DNA from 2 places in the Mesorhizobium sp. Pch-S genome. Region 2 is predicted to be linked to the other one. Evidence: riboswitches for the same ligand, from Rfam matches in the RefSeq annotation. Region 2 holds a riboswitch; the other holds the start of a gene.
The links. Region 2 has a riboswitch for S-adenosylmethionine ahead of C1M53_RS22965 (O-succinylhomoserine sulfhydrylase). Riboswitches for the same ligand answer to the same signal wherever they lie in the genome.
Positions count from the first base shown of each region.

Region 1: it holds a riboswitch for S-adenosylmethionine, as region 2 does, so the genes downstream of both, metA (homoserine O-succinyltransferase) here and C1M53_RS22965 (O-succinylhomoserine sulfhydrylase) in region 2, are expected to answer to the same signal.

Region 1 covers NZ_CP029562.1:3,037,935-3,041,282, forward strand. Annotated here, with positions in the region: gene C1M53_RS14170 (LysR family transcriptional regulator) at 1-421, shown strand, start outside; gene metA (homoserine O-succinyltransferase) at 530-1,453, opposite strand; SAM riboswitch at 1,503-1,580, opposite strand; gene hisC (histidinol-phosphate transaminase) at 1,826-2,935, shown strand; gene C1M53_RS14185 (prephenate/arogenate dehydrogenase family protein) at 2,940-3,348, shown strand, end outside.
Region 2 covers NZ_CP029562.1:4,903,645-4,906,992, reverse strand. Annotated here, with positions in the region: gene C1M53_RS22975 (glyoxalase superfamily protein) at 1-49, shown strand, start outside; gene C1M53_RS22970 (2'-deoxycytidine 5'-triphosphate deaminase) at 117-1,217, opposite strand; SAM riboswitch at 1,303-1,380, shown strand; gene C1M53_RS22965 (O-succinylhomoserine sulfhydrylase) at 1,469-2,656, shown strand; gene C1M53_RS22960 (MmcQ/YjbR family DNA-binding protein) at 2,708-3,031, opposite strand; gene C1M53_RS22955 (glycosyltransferase) at 3,090-3,348, opposite strand, start outside.

The DNA of each region.
Region 1 (3,348 bases), 1.9 Mb from region 2:
GCGCGAGGACGACCGCCGCGACGGCGAGGTTTTGGGGCCGGAGCATTTCGGCTGGTTCGCCGCCCCCAACTTCCGTTGCCGGCCAGACGAGCCGATACGGCTTGCCGCCCTGTCTCCCGCATGCGGCGTGCGCGACATCGGCACCCATGCACTTGACGATGCCGGCATCGCGTGGACGGAAGTATTCCTTGGCGGTGGCTCGTCGGTGGTTATGGCGGCTGTGTCAGCGGGGCTTGCCATGGCCGTATTCTCCGAGCGGCTCGCACCGGTCGGTACCGTCGAAGTCAGCCGCAGGTTCAACCTGCCGCCGCTGCCGTCCTCGGAAATCGTGCTGCATTCGACGCTGACCGACCAGCGTTCGCGTGACGCGCTGCGCACCATCGCCTGCGCCTTCCGCGAGCACCGCGCCGCAGCGGCATAGCCTAGAGCGCTTCCGATCTTGTCGGAAACGCGCAAATGCTCCAACGCTTTGTTCTTAAGCAATTCCGGCCGCAAAACCGCGCCTGACAGGCGCGGTCCGGGCCTTCGGTCAGCGCTTGCTGCCGATGTTTTCCAGGTCGTAGGCGGTGGTCTGATAGACGCTGTTGATCCAGTTGCCGAACAGCAGGTGGGCGTGCGAGCGCCAGCGGTTGAGCGGAGGGCGCCTGGGGTCGTCGTCCGGATAATATTCGTGCGGTACCGCGATCGACACGCCGGCATTGACGTCGCGATCGTATTCTTCCTTGAGCGACGTCGAGTCGTATTCGATGTGGTTGAACATATAGAGCCGGTTGCCGGCCTGCTCGGCAAGCAGGCTCGGGCCTGTCTCTTCCGAGTCCATCAGCAGTTCCAGCCCGGAACCTGCGGGAATGTCGGCGGTCCGCACTTCGGTCCAGCGCGACACCGGAATCGCGAAATCGTCCGAGAAGCCGGAGAGATAGGGGGAGGCGGGCGCGTTGTTGCGATGGCGGAAGACGCCGAACGCCTTTTCCTCCAGCGTGTGTTTGGGCACCTGGTGGAAATGCCAGGCGGCCGCCATAGCTCCCCAGCAGATGAAGAACGACGAATGGACGTTGGTTTTCGTCCAGTCGAGAATGCGCTGGAGTTCGTTCCAGTAGGTCACGTCCTCGAAAGGCAGCAACTCCACCGGCGCGCCGGTAATGATGAAGCCGTCGAACTTGCGATCCTTCACCTCGTCCCAGGTCTGGTAGAAGGTGATGAGGTGTTCCTCGGAGGTGTTCTTGGCCTTGTGGTTGCCAACGCGGACCAGGGTCAGTTCGACCTGCAGCGGCGTGGCGCCGATCAGCCGGGCGAACTGCGTCTCCGTCCTGATCTTGTTGGGCATCAGGTTGAGCAGGCCGATCTGGAGGGGGCGGATGTCCTGGCGCAGGGCGGTCTGCTCGTCCATGATGGACACGCCCTCCTTGACCAGAACTTCACGGGCGGGGAGCTGATCGGGGATCTTGATCGGCACGTTGCGAACTCCAAAAAACAAAACCGGCATTGCTGTCGCAAAGCCGGTTTACGGATCGCAAACGGCCCTTTAGCGACTTATTTAACGTGGCTGCAAGCCGACCGGCCAAATCACCACGGATCAATGCCCTGCTAATACGCCGACCAAGCGATGGCGTCAATCGATGGTCATTCGGCAGGCCAGCCTCGGTTTTCCTCGACAATCGCAGGTACGGGCGGTATTTCCGCCCTGGAGCATTTTTTGTAGCCAGGCGGAATCACGTGGCGTCACGAAAATGCGGCCAAAACAAAAACTTAGAGCGTTTTCGCGTTTCTGCGAAAAACGGAAACGCTCTGGCCTTCGGCCCGGAGGCGTCAATCACGGACTTTTGACATGACCAAGGCAACCGATCTGCTTCGTCCGCAACCCCGCGCCGGTATCATGGATATCGAGGCTTACGTGCCGGGCAAGGGTGCTGCGCATGGTGTCGCCAAGGTCCATAAACTCTCGGCCAACGAAAATCCGCTCGGACCGTCGCCGAAGGCTGTCGAAGCCGCGCAGGAGGCAGCTGCGGGATTGGAGCGCTATCCGGATGGCCAGGCGACCAGGCTGCGCCAGGCAATCGCCGATACGCATGGGCTCAACGTCGCCAACATCCAGTGTTTCAACGGCTCCGACGAAGCGCTTGGGCTGCTGGCGCGCATCTATCTCGGCATCGGCGACGAGGCGATCTACACCGAGCACGGGTTCCTGGCTTATCGCATCTTCATCCTGGCAGCCGGCGCAACGCCTGTGGTGGCCAGGGAAGCCAACGAGCATGTCGACGTCGATGCCATCCTTGCGGCCGTAACGCCGCGCACCAAGATGATTTTCCTGGCCAATCCGAACAACCCCACCGGCACCTACATTCCTTTCGAGGAGGTGCGACGCCTGCATGCCGGCCTGCCGAAGAACGTGCTTCTAGTGCTGGATGCTGCCTATGCCGAATTCGTGCGCCGCAATGACTACGAAGCGGGCGTCGAGCTGGTCGCAGGCAACGAGAATGTCGTCATGACGCGGACCTTCTCCAAGGTGCATGGGCTCGGCGGTGCGCGTATCGGCTGGTCCTATGCACCAGCGCATGTCGTCGATGCGCTCGAGCGTGTCCGCGATCCCTTCAACGTCAGTGCCACCGCGATCGCGGCAGGCGAAGCCGCTATCCGCGACCGCGGCCATGTCGAGCGCTCCGTGCAGCATGTCGAAACCTGGGTGTCGTGGCTGACCGAAGAACTGACCCGGCTCGACCTGCGGGTGACGCCCAGCGTCGGTAACTTCATCCTGATCCACTTTCCGGATGACAGGAAACATTCCGCACCTGCGGCGGACGCGTATCTGAGTGAGCGAGGCTATATCCTGCGGCGCGTTGCCGGCTACGGTTTTCCCAACGCGCTGCGGATGACGGTCGGAACCGAAGAAGCCAATCGCGGCGTGGTCGCCGCACTCACCGAATTCCTGAAAAGCTGAAAAAATGTCCGAACCCCTGTTTGAAAAGATTGCCCTCATCGGCATCGGCCTGATCGGTTCTTCGCTGGCGCGCGTGGTGCGCCGGGAAGGGCTTGCCCGCCATATCGCGATCTCCACCCGCCGTCCGGAGACGTTGAAACGTGCAGAGGAGCTGAAATTAGGCGACAGCTACACGACCGATGCAAAGGCGGCGGTGCGGGACGCCGATCTTGTCATCGTCTCGGTGCCGGTAGGCGCTTCCGGTGCCGTGGCCGAGGAGATCGCACCGGCACTGAAGAAGGGCGCCATCCTTACCGATGTCGGTTCCACCAAGCAGTCGGTGGTCGCACAGATGTTGCCTTTCGTGCCGGAGGGCGTGCATTTCATTCCCGGCCATCCGCTGGCCGGTACCGAGAACTCAGGCCCGGATGCCG
Region 2 (3,348 bases):
GGCAGGCCACATTTGGCAAATCTGCCAGCGCAGAAGCCTTGCGTCGTGAGATGGTTGGGCAGCCGGCTGCAAAAAATGGGATAGGGCAATCAGTTGCCGACCTATTCCCCTACTGCTCATCTTGCTGCCCGGAAGTGCTTCGACAGCTTGAGACCCTGCGCCTGGTAGTTGGAGCCGAGGTCGGTGCCGTAGAGCGCGGTCGGCCGCTTCAGCATATGCTCGAAGACCAGCCGGCCGACGATCTGGCCATGGTCGAGGATGAACGGCACTTCATGGCTGCGCACCTCCAGCACCGCACGGCTGCCAGTGCCGCCGGCTGCGGAGTGGCCAAAGCCGGGATCGAAGAAACCGGCATAATGCACGCGGAATTCGCCGACCAGCGGATCGAACGGCGTCATCTCGGCAGCGTAGAGCGGCGGCACATGCACCGCCTCCTGGCTGACGAGGATGTAGAACTCGTCCGGATCGAGCACCAACTCGCCGGCGCCACTGCGATAGAGCGGCTCCCAGAAATCGACGATGTCCTGAGCGGCGCGCTTGTCGACATCGACCAGCCCGGTGTGGTGCTTGCCGCGATAGCCGACCAGCCCGTCCTTGTCGCCGGCGAGGTCGATGGACAGCGCGATGCCGCCGTTGGAGATGTTGGGCGGATCGATTGCCACCAGCGTCTCGGCGCGGTGCAGCGCATGCAGTTCGTCCTCCGACAGCAGCGCATTGCCGGTGCGGAAACGGATCTGCGACAGGCGTGAACCGGTGCGGACGACGATCGGGAAGGTTCGCGGGCTGACTTCGAGGTAGAGCTGGCCACGATAACCGGCAGCGACCTTGTCGAACTCCTGGCCATGATCGGTCATGACACGGGTGAAGATGTCGAGCCGGCCGGTGGAGCTTTTCGGATTTGTCGAGGCGGAAATGTGATCCGGCAGTTCCAGGCTCTCCAGCAGCGGCACGATGTAGACGCAACCCGTCTCCAGCACAGCGCCATCGGCGAGGTTGATTTCGTGCAGCTTGAGCCGGTCGAGCTTGGCTTCCACCGTGCTGTGGGGACCAGGCAGGAAGCTGGCGCGCACCCGATAGGCTTTCTCGCCAAGGCGAAGGTCGAGGCTGGCCGGCTGGATCTGGTCGTCATCGAGCGCTCGCGGCGACTTCAGGCTGCCCGCATGGAACAGCGCCGCGATAACCTGATCGGGAAGAATGCCTGTCTTGCGCAATGACAACTCCACAGGTGGCTCAAGTCAGCCAGTCCTCCATGCTCTTAATGAAGCCGGCAATTGACGCAAGCCGCCCCCGGGTCTAAAGGGTGCTTTATCCCGTGGTGATTTGGCCGGTCGGCTTGCAGCCACGTTAAACAAGTCGCTAAAGGACCGCAGGGCCCGACAAAGGCCGTATGGACCGGTTGCGACTTCGCGGCCGGTTTTTTTGTGCCTGTCAGTCATATGGCGGCCAGTTTTTGTGTCGGAACGGAACCATGACCGAGAAAAAGCGCAACTGGAAACCCGCAACCCAGCTCGTCCACGCAGGCACGCTGCGATCGGGCTTCGGCGAGATGTCGGAAGCGATGTTCCTGACGCAAGGCTATCACTATGACAGTGCCGAGCGCGCCGAGGCCCGCTTCAAGGGCGAGGAGCCGGGCTTCATCTATTCACGTTATGCCAACCCGACCGTCGACATGTTCGAAAAGCGCATGTGCGCGCTGGAAGGCGCCGAAGACGCCCGCGCCACAGCGTCGGGCATGGCAGCGGTGACGGCCGCCGTGCTGTGCGGCCTCAAGGCCGGCGACCATATCGTCGCCGCGCGCGCGCTGTTCGGCTCCTGTCGCTGGGTGGTCGAGACGCTGGCGCCGAGATACGGTATCGAGGCGACACTGGTCGACGGCACCGAGATCGAGAACTGGGAAGCCGCGGTCCGGCCCAACACCAGGCTGTTCTTCCTGGAGAGCCCGACCAACCCGACGCTGGAGGTGGTAGACATCGCGGCTGTCGCCAGGCTTGCCAATTCGATCGGCGCCAGGCTGGTGGTGGACAATGTCTTCGCCACACCGTTGATGCAGAAACCGCTGGAGCTCGGCGCGCACATCGTCGTCTATTCGGCCACCAAGCACATTGACGGCCAGGGCCGCTGCCTCGGTGGCATCGTGCTATCCGACAAGAAGTGGATCGACGAAAACCTGCACGACTATTTCCGCCACACCGGCCCGAGCCTGTCGCCGTTCAATGCCTGGGTGCTTTTGAAGGGGCTGGAGACGCTCCCGCTGCGCGTGCGCCAGCAGACCGAGGCCGCAGCCAGGATCGCCGACTTCCTGGCCAGCCATCCGAAGGTCGGAAGGCTGATCTATCCCGGCCGCGCCGACCATCCGCAGGCCGACATCATCAAGAAGCAAATGACCGGCGGCTCGACGCTGATCTGCTTCGACCTGAAGGGCGGCAAGAAATCGGCCTTCGCCTTCGAGAATGCGCTCGACGTGGTGCTGATCTCCAACAATCTGGGCGATGCCAAGAGCCTGATCACCCATCCAGCGACGACGACGCACAAGAACCTGACCGACGAGGCCCGCGCCGAACTCGGCATCGGCGACGGCACCCTGCGCCTGTCGCTCGGTCTCGAAGACACCGACGATCTGCTGGAAGATATCGAGCAGGCGCTGGCCAAGGCTTGACGGTCCAGAGCGGGATGCGACGAAAGGAACCGCAGTCCGCTCTGTTCCCCGCTAGCGCAGCGCCTTCGGCGCGACCGAGCGCCAGCTCATCGTCATGGCATGGCGGACGGTTTCCTCGTCCGCCTTTTCCAGCCAGACCCGCGTCCAGCCCTTCTGACCCCAGGAGCCGGGGATCGGTTCGAACTGACCGGCCGATGTTTCGAGCAGCAGCCGCTGCTCGTCCGGTGCCAGCTTGATGACGGCGCGATTGTCCTTAGGCCGCAATGTGGCAAAAATCTTGCCGCGGACACGGAAATCGGTGACGTCGAAATGGCTGCTCTGCTCGGCTCCGGGAAAACCGAGCGCGATCTGGCAATAGCGGTCCTCCAACAGCATAGCCAACCTCCCCGACGATCATGCCGCAAACCGGCCGGCAGCGATACCGCTGAAAAGATCAAGCGCCCGACAGAACCTCCTCGGCCTCTTCGGACTTGGTGGTGATGTTCATGGTGTTGCCGCGCCAGTCGATGGCACCACCGAGCCAGCCGCGCAGCCAGATGGCCGGGACCATGACGTCGCGCACCACCATCGCCGCAATCAGGCGTGGCGAAGCGTACCAGCCCTTAGCCAGCGCCAGCGCGTATTCCGGCAGGTAGACGGCAGCCAGTACCAGCAAGGTGGTCGAGAACATGTCGGCGCCGGAGCCAGCAGCG